DNA from 3 places in the Mesorhizobium sp. B1-1-7 genome. Region 2 is predicted to be linked to each of the others. Evidence: predicted binding sites of a transcription regulator. Region 2 holds the regulator's gene; each other region holds the start of a gene.
The links. Region 2 encodes LexA, which represses DNA repair genes until DNA is damaged. Its sites were predicted from a motif close to TGTTCNNNNTGTGTTCNG; they were not measured.

Region 1 (5,766 bases), on a different contig from region 2:
CATTGGTGATCGGAACCGTGGTGGTCTACGGCTTCATGAAGCATGGCCTCGGTTTCCTGAAACTGTTCGTGCCGCATGGTGTGCCGGTGTTCCTGTTGCCGCTGGTGGTGTTGATCGAAGTCATTTCCTTCGTATCGCGCCCGGTCAGCCTCTCGGTTCGTCTGTTCGCCAACATGTTGGCGGGCCACATCACGCTCAAGGTGTTCTCCGGCTTCGTCGTCAGCCTCTCCGCGCTCGGCGCGGTCGGTGTCGCGGGCTCGGTCCTGCCGCTGGCCATGGCGGTGGCGCTGACGGCGCTTGAATTGCTGGTCGCCTTCCTGCAGGCCTACGTCTTCGCGGTGTTGACCTGTATGTATCTCAACGACGCCCTGCATCCCGGGCACTAAGGCCCCAAGAGTTTCCGGCCCAACGTTTCCAACATTGGCGCCGGATGGAAATCGCAACGGAATTTCAGATCCAAAGGAGTTGAACAAATGGACGCAGAAGCAGCAAAGTACATCGGCGCCGGCATCGCTTGCCTGGGCATGGGCGGCGCGGGCATTGGCCTGGGCAACATCTTCGGCAGCTACCTCTCGGGCGCGCTGCGCAACCCGTCGGCTGCCGACGGCCAGTTCGGCCGCCTGATCTTCGGCTTCGCCGTCACCGAAGCTCTGGGCATTTTCTCGCTTCTCATCGCGCTTCTGGCCCTGTTCGGCTGAGAGCACTGGGAAGATTGGACAGGCCGGCCGCGCAAGCGGCGGGCCTGATATCTGGGGATAGTCCATGTTCGTGACATCTGCCTTCGCGCAAGAGTCCGCGCCATCAGCCGATACCAGCCACGCTGCGACGGAAGGCGACACGCATTCCGGCACCAGCGTGCCTGCGGAGGCGCACGGCACATTTCCGCCGTTCGATCCTGCGACCTTCCCGTCGCAGCTTCTGTGGCTGGCGATCACTTTTGGGCTGTTCTACCTCTTCCTGAAGCGGGTCGTGGTGCCGCGCGTCGGCGGCATCATCGATGTCCGCAACGACCGCATCAGCCAGGATCTCGACCAGGCAGCCAAGTTGAAGGGCGAGGCCGACGCCGCCGTTGCCGCTTACGAGCAGGAACTGGCGGAAGCCAAGAAGAACGCCAACTCGATCGGCCAGCAGGCCGCCGATGCGGCCAAGGCGGAAGCCGATACCGCGCGCAAGAAGATCGAGGCCGCGCTCGATGAAAAGCTCGGCGAGGCCGAGGCGCGCATTTCTTCCATCAAGGCCAACGCCATGAAGGAAGTCGGCAGCATCGCCGAGGATACCGCTTCGGCGATCGTCGAGGCACTGGTCGGCGGCAAGGCCAGCAAGGCCGAGATCGCGGCCGCGGTCAAATCCGTGGCCCGGTGAGGAGCGCATCATGGACGCCACATCTCTCGCGACGCTCTGGGCAACGATAGCCCTCGTCATCTTCCTGGCCATCGCCGTCTATATCAAGGTGCCAGGCCTGATCGCCAAGGCGCTCGATGCCCGCGCCATGCGCATCAGCAGCGAGCTCGACGAGGCACGCAAGCTCCGCGAGGAGGCCCAGCAACTGCTTGGCCAGTATCAGCGCAAGCGCAAGGAAGCCGAGCAGGAGGCAGCCGACATCGTCGCGGCCGCCAAGCGCGAGGCCGATCTGCTCGCCGCCGAAGCGCACAAGAAGACCGAAGACTATGTTACCAGGCGCACCGCGCTGGCCGAGCAGAAGATCGGCCAGGCCGAGCGTGACGCCATCAGCGAAGTTCGCGCCAGTGCCGTCGACATTGCCGTCGAAGCCGCCCGCGCGCTGCTCGCCGCCAAGGTCGACGCCAAGGCCGGGGCCGATCTGTTCAAGGCTTCGCTCGCGGACGTGAAGGCAAAGCTCAACTGAGCTGACAGCGTTGGAAATCAAAAAGCCGCCGGGGCAACCTGGCGGCTTTTTTTGTTGTGCGGACATCAGATGGCGAAGGCGGCGAAGCGCTAATCTCCCTCCTTGAGGGGGAGATGGCCGGCAGGCCAGAGGGGGTCGCCTCACGTAATGCGCCGGCCTGATCTTTCATATGAAGGGGCGCCGCGCCCCGTCGAACCTACCCCGTCTGTCGCCTTCGGCGACATCTCCCCCTCGAGTGGGGAGATTAGGCGCTCAGCTCAATCCAGCCCTGCCAAACTCTCTTCTTCAACCACCTCGGCACCGCCCAGCCTGAACGGCGAGAACGACACGCGGTGCAGCCGCGCGACCGGGCCGTGCGCCTCGATGGCCGTGCGGTGCCGGGCCGTGGCGTAACCCATGTGCACCTCGAATCCGTAGCGGCCGTTATGGCTGCCGCAACCGCACATCATGCGGTCGCGCATGACCTTGGCGACGATGGAGGCAGCGGCGATCGACTGCGAGCGCTGGTCACCCTTGATCAACGCGCGGCCCTCGCACGGCAACCCCGGCGGCACGTCGCGTCCGTCGGCAAGCGCGAGCTTAGGCCGAACCGACAGCCCGACCAGCGCGCGTCGCATCGCCTCAAGGCTCGCCTTGAGGATATTGCTGCCGTCGATGCCCTCGGCGCTGATCGAGGCCATCGAGATCGCCTGCGCGGAGCCCAGAATGCGCAGGAACAATGCCTCGCGCTGCAAATGGCTGAGCCGTTTGGAATCATCGAGGCCTTCGGGAATGTTGGCTGGGTCGAGCACCACTGCAGCAGCGACCACCGGCCCGGCCAGCGGGCCACGGCCAGCCTCGTCCATCCCCGCCACAGGCCACAGGCCGTCGGCCATCGCCTTCGTCTCGAAGGAGAAATCGGGTTTCTCGACAATTTCGAAGAGAAGCGGAGAATCAGAACGCGCGCGAGCCATGTTGCGGCGAGGTTCGCATCGGTTCCGATTCTCCGCAAGTCCCTCCGGGTCGGGTGGGGCGCCGGACCGGGAGGGCACCGTCTGCTGGCCGGGGCAGGCCGGACGGGATTTCACAAGCGAAAAAGAAAGATCAAAGCAGCATCAGCTGCTCCTGGTCCTTTCCCGCGGCGACGAACTGGTCGGTTCGCAGCGTGCGCCGTTCGGCATTGAGGCCGAGCCGCTTGGCGGTGATCTCGAAGCGCCGGCCGATCTGCCAGGCATAGGGTCCGGCGCCCTTCATGCGCTTGCCCCATTCCGAATCGTAGTCCTTGCCGTCGCGCATCGAGCGGATCAGCGACATTACGTGGCGATAGCGGTCGGGATAGTGGCGCAGCAGCCAGTCCTTGAAGATCGGGCTGACCTCCAGCGGCAGTCGCAGCACGACATAACCCGCCTCGCGCGCGCCGGCAGCGCTCGCCGAATCGAGGATCCGTTCCATCTCCTGGTCGGTCAGGCCGGGGATGATCGGTGCCACCATGACCGAGGCCGGAATGCCGGCATCGGAAAGCTGCCTGATCGCCTCCAGCCGCTTGGTCGGCGTCGATGCGCGCGGCTCCATCGTGCGCGCCAGCATGCGGTCGAGCGTCGTCACCGACAGCGCCACCTTGGCGAGCCCGCGCTCGGCCATGCGCGACAGGATGTCGATGTCGCGCGTCACCAAAGCGGATTTGGTGACGATGCCGACCGGATGGCCGCGCGCCTCCAGCACTTCGAGGATCTCGCGCATGATCCGGTACTGCTTCTCGATCGGCTGGTAGGGATCGGTGTTGGTGCCGATGGCGATGGTGCGTGGCTGGTAGCCGTCCTTCGACAGTTCCTTGTCGAGCAGCCGCGCCGCATCCGGCTTGGCGAATAGCTTGGATTCGAAATCCAGGCCCGGCGACAGGCCCATGAACGAATGCGTCGGCCGCGCGAAGCAATAGACGCAGCCGTGTTCGCAGCCGCGATAGGGGTTGATCGAGCGGTCGAAGGAGATGTCTGGCGATTCGTTGCGGGTGATGATGGTGCGCGGCCTTTCCACCTGCACCTCGGTCTTGAACGGCGGCAGTTCCTCCAGCGAACTCCAGCCATCATCGAAGACATGCCGGGTGACCGGCTCGAACCGGCCGGACGGATTGATGCCCGCTGACCGGCCACGGTTGCGGTCCGGACGGATGCGCATGCCGCTCTGCTCGATCATCGCATTGGCCATCTCGGCTCGTCCTGCCCCGAAGGCTGCAATGTCGGCGCGCATTATCGGCTCCATCTTCGCCCGCTCCCAGGGACTGTCCATGTTGTGTCGAATCGCTCTGCTCATGAAATTATTCCTATTCCCTTGATGAGAACAAAGCAAGAACCTTCTATGGTGCGCTGCAAGAACTGGCATCGTGTCCACCTTTCCGCTATTCGGCTGATGATGCTCAGTGTTCTCATCGAAACCCGCAATGACGAGGAGGCTCTCGCCCGCACGCTCGGCTCGCTGATTGGCGGCGCCGTCGAGGGCGTGGTGCGCGAGGTCGTCGTCTGCGACACCGGTTCCACCGACCAGACGCATCATGTCGCCGAACATGCCGGCTGCCATTATGTGACGAGCGGCGGTATCGCCGCCGGCATCCGGCAGGCCAAGGGCGACTGGCTGTTGCTACTGGAACCGGGCGCCAGGCTGGTGGAGGGCTGGACCGAAGCGGTCGTCGCCCACACGGCTCGGCAAACCATGGCGGCGCGGTTCTCGCGTGCACGTGGCAGCCGCGTGCCGTTCCTGGCGCGGGTGTTTTCGGGAAACCGTGCCCTGGCCGACGGATTGGTGATCAGCAAGCGGCAGGCAGCGTCCTTGTCGAAGCACGCCGGCAGTGCCGAGGCGCTTGCACGCGGCCTGGCGACAAGGAAGCTCGACGCCGAGATCTGGGTAGCGCCGGCGAAGCGGGAATCGCGCAAATGATTCTTTTGCAGCTGCTGTCTACGTCAGGGGCAGCCATGATCGCCGCGCCCTCAAGCATCAGCTAGCCCTACTGTCGGCCATCCCGCCAAGGAGGTACTGGACGCCTATGGCGAGCAGAGCCCGGTACACTGACCGGCGAAGCTGGCCTCGGCTTCCACATGGGCGCCGTGCCGGCGCGCACGCCGCGGCTGATGATGGAAGTCGGCTTCGGCGTATCTGCGCCTTCGCGCCGGCGGTTTCACGGCGAACCGGTCATCCGCTGAAAGCGGACAGGATATCCACAGGCATCCAGCGTGCCTGTCGCCGGGCAATGCGTTCTTGCCTGCTCTCGGCATCATAGTCCATGGCGGCTGGCTCGCGGCTGAACCGCAGCCGGTCGTCCAGGGCATTGACGATGACGATCGCCCTTGCATCCCCGCCATCGGTGGTGATCGCCGCGACATAGACGCCGCAGTCCCGGCAGATCAAGTAGTCGGCGGTGCGCAATCCGAACCGGTATCTATGCAAACGGGCGTGGTCCTCGACCGAGACGATCAATTGTCCGAGCGGATCGGCAACGGCGCGCGAGCCATGTTTGATGCAGAACGCGCATTGGCAGGCGCGGACTTCGATTTGCGAGGGGTCGAGGTCGGTTGAAAATCGAAGGCGTATGTTGCCGCAATGGCATCCGCCGGCATGCACAGTCATCGCTTCCGCCTCATCGTCAACGGCAAGGGCCGCCGCTACGAAAGGTACTTCCTCCGGCATCGCGTTTGGAATGGTCTTTCGAAGGCGAGGGCAGCGTTTTGCCCGGCAAACGCGACGTGAAACCGGCGCCTTGCCTCGGCTTTTACAGAGCCGATTTGCCGCGCCGCAGGTGCTCGTCCAGGCGCGGCATGATCTCGACGAAGTTGCAGGGCATATGCCGGTAGTCGAGCTGCGCCTTCAAGATGCCGTCCCATGCGTCCTTGCAGGCGCCGGGCGAACCTGGCAGCACGAAGACGAAAGTGGCA
Region 2 (5,766 bases):
TGCCGCTGTCGGCCCGCCTTTCCTCAGCGATAGAAAACGCCCGCGAAGCCATTGCCGACCATATCAGGGGCAGCGTCGGCGGCGCCGAAGGCGAGATCGCGGCGGCGTTGATCGTCGGCGTGCGCGCCGGCATCCCCGACGAAATCAACGAAGCGATGCGGCGCACCGGCATCTATCACATCATCTCCATTTCGGGACTGCACATGGCGCTGGTCGCCGGCACCATCATGGGTCTGCTGCGCGGCGCCTTCGCGTTGTTCCCCGACTTTTCCGCGCGCCGGCCGGTGAAGAAATACGCGGCCGCGGCCGCACTTTTGTCGATCGCCGCCTATCTCGTCATCTCCGGCGTCGTCGTCGCCGCCGAGCGCAGCTTCATCATGCTGGCGGTGATGCTGATTGCCGTCCTGTTCGATCGCGCGGCGCTGACCATGCGCAATCTTGCGATCTCGGCGATCGCCGTCATCCTGGTTTCGCCGCATGAGGTGGTCGGTCCGAGCTTCCAGATGTCGTTCGCTGCGACCGCGGCCCTGGTTGGCGCCTATGCGGGCTGGGCGGATCACCGTGCGGGAAAGACCAGACCGCCGCCGCCGAAGCGCTCCTTGCCCGGTTTCCTGACCCGAAAATTCCTGCTGGCGACAGGCGGATTGGCCATGACCTCCATCATCGCCGGCAGCGCCACGGCGCTGTTTGCCATCTGGCATTTCCAGCGGGTGTCGCCGCTCAGCCTGTTCGCCAATCTGGCCGTCATGCCGATCGTGTCGGTGGTGATGTTCCTGGCCGTTGCCAGCGCGCTGCTGATGCCGTTCGGACTGGATGCGCCATCCCTTTACCTGATGGGCAAGGGCCTGACCGCGATGATCGCCATTTCGGCGTGGATATCGGAACGCTCTCCGGTCGATGCTGTCGGGCTCATCTCACAGCAATCCGTGCTGCTGGTGACGATTGCCCTGGTCATCGCGACGATGGCGACGACGTGGCTGCGGCTTGCAGCGCTTCCATTCGCGCTCGCCGGCTTGCTGGCGGTGTCCGACACGCGCCCGCCGGATGTGCTGGTCTCGGAAGATGCGCGGCTGGTCGCGCTGCCGATCGGCGGCGGCGAACTCGCGGTCAGCCGGCCCCGGCCAAATGAATTCACGGTCGACAACTGGAAGCGCGCGCTGAGATCCGAAACCATCATCCTGCCGGAGATGTTCGACAAGGCGGATGGACAATTCGATATTGCCGATGCCGTCAATCTCCCGCCGGGAGCGCCGTTCTATTGCACTGACGGCGTCTGTCTCGCCAGGCACCCGTCCGGTGCGATCATAGCGCATGTCGAAGACCGCAAGGATACCTGGAAGGCCTGTGGCTTCGCCGACCTGATCATTGTCAATGACGCGACGGCCTATGATTCTTGCCACAATCCGCTGGTTCTCGTCGTCACCAAACGGCAGCTCGCCCGCAAGGGCAGTGCGGCCATCTTCTTCGACCGCCAATCGGCCACCGGTCCGCCAACCATCAGCTTCGCAGTAGATAGCCCGTATCGGCCCTGGCACGCGCAGCGAAAATTTTCGCGCGAGGCGAGGGGCCTGGAGCCCTATCGCAAACCTGACAAGCCAAGTGCCGTGCCGGCTCAGTAGCGCCTGATCAGCCCGACGAGCTTGCCCTGCACCTTGACCCTGTCCGGCCCGAAGATGCGCGTCTCATAGGCCGGATTGGCGGCTTCAAGCGCAATCGAAGCACCCTTGCGGCGAAACCGCTTCAGGGTCGCTTCCTCCTCGTCGACCAGCGCCACGACGATCTCGCCCGGGCTCGCCGTATCGGCGTTGCGGATAATGACCGTGTCGCCATCGAAGATGCCGGCCTCGATCATCGAGTCGCCCTTGACCTCGAGCGCATAGTGCTCGCCGCCCATGATCATGTCCGGCGGCACCGAGATGGTATGCGTCTGATGCTGGATGGCATCGATCGGCACACCGGCGGCGATGCGACCCATGACCGGGATGGACACCGCTGGAACCGCATCGTCGTCATTGCCGGCAGCGGCAAAGCGCGACGGTGCCGGCTTGATCTGGCGGCCGAGGCTGCCCTGACCGAGACCGCCTTGGCCGAGACTTCCCTGGATGACGCTTGGCGAGAATTTCTTTGCCGCGTTGAGGCCCGGCGCGATCGAATCCGGCAGCCGCAGCACTTCCAGCGCACGCGCCCGGTTGGGCAGCCGGCGAATGAAGCCGCGTTCCTCCAGCGCCGTGATCAGGCGATGGATCCCTGATTTGGAGGCGAGGTCGAGCGCCTCTTTCATCTCGTCGAAGGAGGGCGGAATACCGCTTTCCTTGAGCCGTTCATGAATGAACATCAAGAGTTCATGTTGCTTGCGTGTCAGCATGGCGGCCCCCAAGGCATCTGGACAAGGGTTTTGATCCAGAATGGTTCTGATCCAGAATCGAAAAACAAACCCAGAACAAACACTATCTGTTCCAGTTGTGTTCTGCAACCGTTTAAAGTTTAGTGAATTTGGTAAGAGAGCCGAAATCATTTGCGGCCCCGGACAGGCCGGAAATCGGGGTTTTTCGCCCGTTGCCGCCCGTCGCCCGCATTGAAATGTTTGGTTAATAGCCTGTGGCCTGTCTTGCGACATGGCTCGGCATCAGCCGACGGCAGAGCCCGGCGAGGCCGATTTCCGCGCTTGCGATCGGCTTGCCTGCCGTGAACGAAACGAAATCAAAACGCCAACAATCGCCGGTTCGGAAGCAGGTACGGGATCAGGCTGGCGGGATCGCACCGGCCAGCACCTGCGCATAGGATTCCGCATCGATATTGCCGCCGGAGATGACGCAGACGACGTTGCCGGTCGCCTGCTCGCTGCGGAGAGCCGCGGCCAGCGAGGCGGCGCCCGCGCCCTCGGCGACGACCTTGGCCTTCTAGAACAGGAGCCGCATGGCCTCCGTCACCTCTTGCAGGCTGACGGCGATGGCACCGTCGATGAGCTGGTTCGCCAACGGCCACAGTTCGGGGATCAGGGAGGGACCGCCAATGCTCTTGATGAAGGAGGGCCGTGTCTCGATCTCGACAATACGTCCGGCCGCCAGTGCGGCGGTCACCGGCGCTGCGTTCTCGTCCTCGACGGCAAAGACCCTCGCCTGCGGACGAAGGGCCTTGAGCGCACTTGCAACGCCGGTCGTCATGCCGCCGCCTCCATATGGCGTCAGCACGAAATCGACATCCGGCAGATCCTCGACAATCTCGAGGCCGATGGTGCCATTGCCAGCCAGCACCGCCTGATCGGTAACGGGATTGATGAGAAGTTCGCCAATGTCGGGCCGCTCGATCGCGGTGATGTAGCGCCACCAGGTCCCGTGGGAGACAAAGCGCACCTCGCCGCCAAGACGGCGGACACCGTCGATCTTGGTCTGCGGCGCGCCGGCATACATGTAGGCGGCCATCGGAACGCCAAGAGCCCTAGCCGCCCAGGCCATCCCATAGGCCATGTTGCCCGAACTGACGATCGCAACACCGAGCCTGAGCTCATCGGCGTCACGAGAAAGCAAGGCATTGAGCGCCGGCCTGAGCTTGAAGGCGCCGATCGGCGACAGGGTCTCGAGCTTGAGGAATATCCGCTGGTCGGCACGGCCAAGATCGAGGCGCAGCAGCGGGGTGCGCGGCAGCCAGGCGGCCAGCCGATCGCGGGCTTCGGCAATCTCGTCAAGCGTCGGACGATGCGGAGGTGCCGAGATCATCCGGCAACCGCTTTCAAGCTGCCGGCGCGCGCGACGTCCTTGTTCGCGTCGCCGTCCTCGCTGTGGACATAGACGTGCAGCGTATAACCGATGTGGGCCGTCATCAGCGCTTTTGCCCGCTCGACGTCGCGGTCCAGGGCGGCTTCCATGATCGCCGTGTGGTGCTCGATCGCCATCGCCTCGCGCAGCGCGTTCATGGCCTCTTCGTAGCCGTCCTTGAGGCCGGCCGCCGCCCGCAATGTCGGCGCCAGCCCAAGAAAGCGATGGTGCCGGCGCAGCTGGTCCGAGATCGTCGAGCGAAACCGCAACAGCCAGCTGGATGTCGCAGCGCTCAGCAGCGCGGCATGAAAAGCCTCGTGGTTCTCGTCCCACTGGTCGACGGCGGCATCCGATGGGTCGTCCACCGCGGTCTTGCAGCGGGCGAGCCGGTAGTGCGCGGTGACAACCGCGTCTTCCCACTCCCGGCCGCCTTTCTCCATCGATTCCTGGAAGAGCGGTATCTCGACGACCATCCTCGCGCGCGCCAGATCCTCAAGTTCGGCCCGGGATACGGGGGCGACCGCGAAGCCGCGATTGCTGATGGCGGTGACCAGGCGTTCGGCTTCGAGCCGCGACAATGCTTCGCGCAGCGGCGTCCAGCCAACTCCATAGATGCCGCGCAGGGCGCTGAGCTTGAGCGGGGCACCCGGCATGAGACGGGTGGTGAGGATATCGCGCCGCAGAAGCTGGTAGGCGGCTTCCGTCTTGGTGGAGTTCTTCTGGTCCTGCATCGCGATCCATTCGTTCTCTGCCATTGGAGAAATTATATATGATGGTCGGTGATGGCAAGAATTATATATAATGTTTGACATGCGCCGATGGACTGACCATGATCGCTGGAGGTGCCCCGAGGCGGCGCTGATCAAATCTGGGAGGAAATGATGTTGAAGTCTAAATCCGCTTGGCTGTCGGGATTGGCTCTGGCAGGCGCATTGATGGTCAGCGCCGGCAGCGCCGCGGCCGATCAGATACGTATCGGCATCGCCAATTTCGGCGAGCATCCGCAATTGAACGCCGCCATAGCCGGCTTCAAGAAGGCGCTGACGGACAATGGCTTCGTCGAGGGCAAGGACGTCGTCTACACGGAGAGCCATACTAATTTCGATGCATCGCTGGTGCCGCAGATGATCGCCAAGCTGCAGGCCGAGCAGCCCAAGCTGATCTACACCATCACCACGCCGGTCTCGCAGATCGCCAAGAAGGCGCTCGCGGGCTCCGGCATTCCGATCGTCTTTGCCGCGGTCACCGACCCGGTGGCGGCCAAGCTGGTGCCGTCGTGGGACGCAGGCGACGAAGGCATGACCGGCGCCACCGATCTGCAGGACGTCGCCGCGGTAATGGCCTTCACCAAGAAGCTTCTGCCGAACGCCAAGCGTTTCGGCGTGCCTTACAATCCGGGCGAGGCCAACGACGTTGCCCTGATCGAGAAGATCAAGGCGGCGGCGCCCGCTGCCGGCTTCGAAGTCGTGGAAGTCGGTATCGACAACGTCAATGACATCCAGCAGCGCATCGCCTCGCTCGCCGGCAAAGCCGACGTGATCTACGGCCCGACCTCGAACCTGATCCAGCCGGCGATCGCCGCCGTCTCCGCGGCCGCCCGCCAGGCCGGCATCCCTGTCGTCAACGCCGACGACAGCGCGGTCCGCAACGGCACCGTACCGGCGAGCTTCGCGGTCAATTACACGCAGGTCGGCGTCAACGCCGGCAACATCGCCGCCGAGATCCTCAAGGGCAAGGATCCGAAGACGATCGCGCCGTCGCGCCCGGCCTACAAGGACCACATGGCAACGATTTCCCGCAAGGCGATGGCCGCGTTCGGCATCGAGATACCGGCTTCGATGGCCGATTGCGGCTGCATCGTCGACTGATATCGGGACTGAGGGGTGACGGCAGGGGCGCCGTCACCCTCAGGTCAGGGAGGAACGATGCTCGAGATCCGATCCGCGCGCAAAGTATTCTACAGGGGCCAGGCCGACGAGAAGATCGCGCTGGACGGCCTCAGCCTGTCATT
Region 3 (5,766 bases), on a different contig from region 2:
AGGGTTAGCGCCGCTGTGCGCAGGGCGCACTTCGAGATGAAACCGGTCACGAAACTTCCTCCACTTGGGCGGCGCGCCATCCCGGCTGCGCCGCATTCCTCCTTACCGGCCGCTCCCGCACCGGTCACACGGCGAACGCCGCAATGACTTCATGGCACGCCTAAGCTTTCAGCTGGCTTTCAGTCGTTTTAGCGGCCGTTGAAATGGAATCCGTTGTGGCTGCCGGTCACGGAGCGCCGAAACCGAGAACGTCGCGCATGTCGTACTCGCCGGGGTGGCGCCCCGCCACCCAGAGCGCGGCGGCGATGGCGCCACGGGCGAACATAATGCGGTCGCCGGCCGCATGCGACAGGGTAACCGTTTCGCCCTCGGTGCAGAAGCTGACGCTGTGCTCGCCGACGATGCTGCCGCCACGCACCACCGCGAAGCCGATCTCGCCTGCGGGCCGCGCGCCGGTGACGCCATCGCGAACACGCCGCGCCACCGCGTCGAGTTCGACCTTGCGTCCGCCGGCCACGGCTTGGCCAAGCATCAAGGCGGTGCCCGACGGCGCGTCGATCTTGTGTCGGTGGTGCGCCTCGAAGACCTCGGCGTCCCAGTCTTCGGGATCGAGCGCTGTCGCCGCCTGTTCGACCAATCCGACCAGCATGTTCAGCCCCAGCGAAAAGCTGCCGGAGCGCACGATGGCGATGATCTTCGCGGCCTCGGCGATGTCGGCGAGTTCAGTCGCATCGAAACCGGTCGATCCGATGACCAGGGCCGGCCCGCCGCGGGCAGCGCAAAACCTTGCCAGGTCAGCCGAGGCCGCCGGCGTGGTGAAGTCGATGACCAAATCGGCCGCGGCAAGCGCCTCCTCGCGGCTAACCAGCCCATCACCGACAATGCCCGGCCGATGAAAGCGAGCGGCGAGCGCCAGCCGTGGATCGGCCCGCACGGCGTCAGCCATCTGGCGGCCCATGCGGCCGAGCGCGCCGGCGATGGCGATCCTGATCGGCGGCTGCGGCATGGCCTCGGCTATTTCCACATGCCACGCATGCGCGCGCCGATGTCGACCCGCACGTCCGGCCGGGGCGCCCTGCCCTGCGCGGCCTGCGCGCTTGGCCACGACATCTGTTCGAACGCGGCGAGGATCGAGGCCGGGATGAAACGGGTGCGCGAGGCATAGAGATGGCGGTCGCCGCGCGCCGCCTGGCCGTGGGGGAAGAAGCGCTGCGGCATGACCAGGTTGAGGTTGTCCTTGGCCCGTGTCATCGCGACGTAGAGCAGCCGGCGCTCCTCCTCGATGTCCTCCTTGGTGCCGACGCCGAGATCGGCCGGGATGCAGCCATCGACGGTGTTGAGCACAAAGACATTTTTCCACTCCTGGCCCTTGGCCGAGTGGATGGTCGACAGGATCAGATAATCCTCGTCCCGATGCGGCGGCCCGGCCTGGTCACTGGTCGCGTCCGGCGGGTCGAGCGTCAGCTCGGTCAGGAACCGTTCGCGCGAGGCATAACCCGATCCGATCTGCTCGAGTTGCAAAAGGTCGGCGCGGCGCGTGATCGCATCCTCATGGATGCGCTCCAGATGCGGCTCGTACCACAGCCTGACCTGTTCGAGATCGGCAGGCCATTTGGCGCCGGCCCGCAGGCCCGAATAGAGCGCGACGAAGCTTGGCCAGTCGTCCGCCGCGCGCTGCGGCGGGCGCCATCCGGCCAGGCCCATCGCCTCGTCCAGCGCCGATGTCATCGTCTCGACGACCTGCGCGGCGGCCGAAGGGCCAATTCCCGGCAAAAGCTGCAGCACCCGAAAGCCGGCGACGCGGTCGCGCGGGTTTTCGGCGAAGCGCAGCACCGCCAGCACATCCTTGACGTGGGCGGCATCGAGGAACTTCAAACCGCCGAACTTTACGAAGGGAATGTTGCGCCGCGTCAGCTCGATCTCGAGCGGCCCGCTGTGGTGCGAGGCACGAAACAGCACCGCCTGGGATTTCAGCGCGATGCCGGCCTCGCGCTCGGCCAGGATGGTATCGCAGACGAAATTCGCCTGCTCGACCTCGTCGCGGACGTTCACCAGTCTCGGCTTGCCCGTGGATTTGCGCTCCGACCACAGGTTCTTGGTGAAGCGTTCCGAGGCCTCGCCGATCACCGCGTTGGCGGCGGCGAGGATGGTCTCGGTCGAGCGGTAGTTGCGCTCCAGCATCACCACATCGGCGGCTTGCGCGAACTGCTTGGGGAAATCGAGAATGTTGCGCACCTCGGCGGCGCGGAACGAATAGATCGACTGCGCATCGTCGCCGACCACCGTCAGCCCGGCACCGTCGGGCTTCAGCGCCATCAGGATCGAAGCCTGCAGCCGGTTTGTGTCCTGGTATTCATCGACGAGCACATGGTCGAAACGCCCGCCCAGATGCGCGGCGATTTCAGGCTCGGCCGCCATCTGCGCCCAATAGAGCAGCAGATCGTCGTAATCGAGCACGTTCTGCGCTTGCTTGGCCTCGACGTAACCGGCGAACAGCTGCTTCAGCTGCTCGGCCCAGCCGGCGCACCAGGGAAAGGCGGAACCCAATACTTCGCCCAACGGCGCCTGCGCGTTGACGGCGCGCGAATAGATGGCGAGGCAGGTGCCCTTGGTCGGAAAGCGCGCCTCAGTCTTCGAGAGGCCGAGTTCATGCCGGACCAGGTTCATCAGGTCGGCGGAATCCTCGCGGTCATGGATGGTGAAGGCCGGATCCAGGCCGATCTCCAGCGCATAATCGCGCAGCAGCCGGGCGCCGATGCCATGAAAGGTGCCGGCCCAGGTCAACGCATCCGTGATCACCGTCGCGTCGCGGCCGAGCACCTCACCGGCGATGCGCTCGACGCGTCTCGCCATCTCGGACGCGGCGCGCCGCGAAAAGGTCATCAGCAGGATGCGGCGCGGGTCGGCGCCCTTGACGATCAGGTGCGCGACGCGATGCGCCAACGTGTTGGTCTTGCCCGAGCCGGCGCCGGCAATGACCAGCAAAGGCCCCGCGATCTTGCCGTCGCCATGCTCGACGGCCTGGCGCTGGGCGTCGTTCAACCGCTCAAGGTAGGCGGGCGGGACGGTCGATTCCACAAAGGTCGAATCATGGGCGGCGAGGTTCATCGCCCATCAAGCATCGTTTCCGCTTTGTTCGCAACACAGAAGCGGCACGATAGGGGACGACCGCTTTGGAGACTATCGCTTGGGGGACTATCGCTTGGGGACTACCGTTTGGGATCGACACCCATCGCCGCCGATTGACGGCGCAGAGCTTCGCGGTCGCTTCTTGGCGCCGGCAGCAACAGCGGGTCGAAATTGTCGGGCACCTCATCGATCATCTTGCGAGCGAGCCGGTATGCGAGAAGGGCAAGGGTGGCTGCCAGAAGCAAACGGACCATGGATCGGTTCTCCCGTGATCGGGATCAACCAAAGGAACGGCGTTTTGTTCCCTCACGCGAAATTCGCAACCAAACCGACATCACCTCGTTTTGAGACAGAAGGCGATAGCGATGAAAAAGCTAAGATTGGGCCTCGTCCTGGTGGTATTGGCTGTTTCGGCCTGCGACAACAAATTGCCGCCAACGACGGCTCCCGGCGCTGAACAAAGCCTCGCCAGCAACCCCGTCGTAAACACGGGCACTGTCGGCAAGTGAGCCAGTGCTCCGTGCAGCAGGTTCTGGGCTCCTTGCAACAGGTCGGGTGTTCAAGGCATCGCCGAGATGCATTCCTCGAGCCGCTCGAGGCGGAACTTGGCATTGCGCAGTTCGTGCCCGGCTTCGTGCCGTTGCTGACGGCTTGGGGACGCTGACGCCGCCGTCAGGTTCCGTTCGAGCTCGGCGATACGCGCACGCACCTGCCGCGCTTCGTCCTGACGCAACGCCTTTATCCAGTTCCGCCCGCGCATCTGTCTTCCCGCAAGTCCCCAAAGACCCGCCGCCTTATGCCAGCAAGACCCTAACTTCCTGGAAGTGCGAATATTCCAAATTTAATGAGTGCTAATTTAGCAAGGCGGCGCCACGCAGAAGAAGGCCGGCGCCGCTTGGGAGGAGAAAGGCGCCGGCCAAGCGGATAAGAGGTCCGCCGCAAGGAAGAGGCTAGCTGAGTCTTGCCGCTGCGTCATGCAGGATCGAGGATTTTGGCTCTTTCCGGGCGTTTTCCCCCGCAAAACGAACCAAACGAGTCCTCGCCCTTCAAACCCCAAGCCGTCGCCTGGCGATGGCGACATGGAAGTTGGCACCGAATAGCAACCCCTCATCATTGAAGTCATAGCTGGAGTTATGGAGTGGCGCCGAGGCCTCGCCATTGCCTAGGAAGACGAAACAGCCCGGCACGTGGTCGAGGAAGCGGGCAAAATCCTCCGAGGCTGTCATCGGCTCAGCCGCCACCGCGATGTTGCCGGGTTCGAAGACGTCCCTGGCGGCAGCGAAAGCCGCGTCGACCAGTTCGACATCGTTGCGCAGCGGCACGAATTCGCGGCTGTAGTTCACTTCGGCGGTGACGTTGTAGGCGGCGGCGGTGCCTTCGGCGATTATACGCATCTGGCGTTCGATCCCGGCGCTGACCTCGGGGCGGAAGCTGCGTGCGTCGCCAAGGATGCGGGCCAAGCCGGGCAGCGCATTGCGGGAGCCGTCGGTGATCAGTTCGGTCACCGAAACCACCGATATGTCGGCCGGGCTCAGCCTGCGCGAGACGATGGTCTGCAGATTGGTGACCAGCGCGCAGGCGGCGACCAGCGTTTCGTTGCCCGAATGCGGCCGCGCCGCGTGGCCGCCGAGCCCGCTCAGCACGATCTCGAAGATGTCCTCGGCCGACATGATCGGGCCGGCGCGGGTCTCGAAATGCCCGACGGGCAGGCCGGGCATGTTGTGCAGCCCAAAGATCTCGTCGAAGGGGAAACGCCGCATCAGGCCATCATCGAGCATGGCCAGCGCGCCCCTGCCCCATTCCTCCGCCGGCTGGAAGATGAAGCGCACGGTGCCGTCGAAACCACCCTCCGCTGCCAGCCGCTTTGCCGCGCCGAGCAGCATTGCCGTGTGGCCATCATGGCCGCAGGCATGCATGAGTCCGGGATTGCCGGACCGGTACGAGGCCGTCGATTGCTCGGCGATGCGCAGCGCATCCATGTCGGCTCTTAGCGCAATGGCACGGTTGCCGCTGCCGCGCTTCAGCGTGCCGACGACACCAGTCCCGCCGACGCCCTCGGTGACATCGTCCAAGCCGAGTTCGCGCAGCTTGGCGGCGACGAAGGCCGCGGTGCGCTTCTCCTCAAAGCCGAATTCGGGATGCGCGTGCAGGTCACGCCGCCACCCGGTCATTTCCCGCTGCAGCGTTTCGGAATCGAGTTCAGCCATTCCCGCGCTCCCCCATCCCCGCAAGGTCGGCGACCACATCAAGCAGGATGTTGGCGCCGGCGACAAGCTCGGCATCTTCGGTGTGCTCGCGGGGACTGTGGCTGATGCCTCCGGCGCTCGGCACGAAAATCATCGCCGCCGGCGCGATGCGCGCGATCATCTGGGCGTCATGGCCGGCGCCCGAGGTCATGCGCCTCGAGACGAGCCCGCGCTTGCTCGCGGCGGCCTCGATCAGTTCGACGACCCGGCCGTCGAAAATGACGGGCTCGAAGCGCGCCAGCCTCTCGACCGTCACGGTGATGCCCTCGTCGGCGAGCCGTTCCAGAAAGGCGGCCAGCGCCGCCTCCTCCGCCTGCAAATGCTGTTCGTCGGGATCGCGCAGGTCAACGGTGAAGACGGCGCGCGATGGAATGACGTTGATGGCGTTCGG

Region 1: the regulator LexA is predicted to act here: its motif matches at 4,177-4,194, upstream of FJ978_RS23840 (PA0069 family radical SAM protein).
Region 3: the regulator LexA is predicted to act here: its motif matches at 3,123-3,140, upstream of FJ978_RS08835 (ATP-dependent helicase).

Annotation. Positions count from the first base shown of each region.
Region 1 is NZ_VFWQ01000014.1:142,122-147,887, reverse strand. It holds gene FJ978_RS23865 (F0F1 ATP synthase subunit A) at 1-386, shown strand, start outside; gene FJ978_RS23860 (F0F1 ATP synthase subunit C) at 474-698, shown strand; gene FJ978_RS23855 (F0F1 ATP synthase subunit B) at 763-1,362, shown strand; gene FJ978_RS23850 (F0F1 ATP synthase subunit B) at 1,373-1,864, shown strand; gene FJ978_RS23845 (ribonuclease HII) at 2,122-2,817, opposite strand; gene FJ978_RS23840 (PA0069 family radical SAM protein) at 2,948-4,102, opposite strand; gene FJ978_RS23835 (glycosyltransferase) at 4,253-4,774, shown strand; partial or broken gene FJ978_RS33285 (hypothetical protein) at 4,791-5,037, shown strand; gene FJ978_RS23825 (aldehyde-activating protein) at 5,027-5,461, opposite strand; gene moaB (molybdenum cofactor biosynthesis protein B) at 5,604-5,766, opposite strand, start outside.
Region 2 is NZ_VFWQ01000001.1:208,982-214,747, forward strand. It holds gene FJ978_RS01025 (ComEC/Rec2 family competence protein) at 1-1,619, shown strand, start outside; gene lexA (transcriptional repressor LexA) at 1,613-2,365, opposite strand; gene FJ978_RS01035 (pyridoxal-phosphate dependent enzyme) at 2,901-3,716, opposite strand; gene FJ978_RS01040 (GntR family transcriptional regulator) at 3,713-4,486, opposite strand; gene FJ978_RS01045 (ABC transporter substrate-binding protein) at 4,637-5,623, shown strand; gene FJ978_RS01050 (ABC transporter ATP-binding protein) at 5,681-5,766, shown strand, end outside.
Region 3 is NZ_VFWQ01000004.1:334,553-340,318, forward strand. It holds gene FJ978_RS08825 (ABC transporter substrate-binding protein) at 1-50, opposite strand, end outside; gene dapB (4-hydroxy-tetrahydrodipicolinate reductase) at 227-1,006, opposite strand; gene FJ978_RS08835 (ATP-dependent helicase) at 1,015-3,108, opposite strand; gene FJ978_RS32745 (hypothetical protein) at 3,210-3,383, opposite strand; gene FJ978_RS08840 (hypothetical protein) at 3,689-3,862, opposite strand; gene FJ978_RS08845 (M20 aminoacylase family protein) at 4,176-5,336, opposite strand; gene FJ978_RS08850 (Zn-dependent hydrolase) at 5,329-5,766, opposite strand, start outside.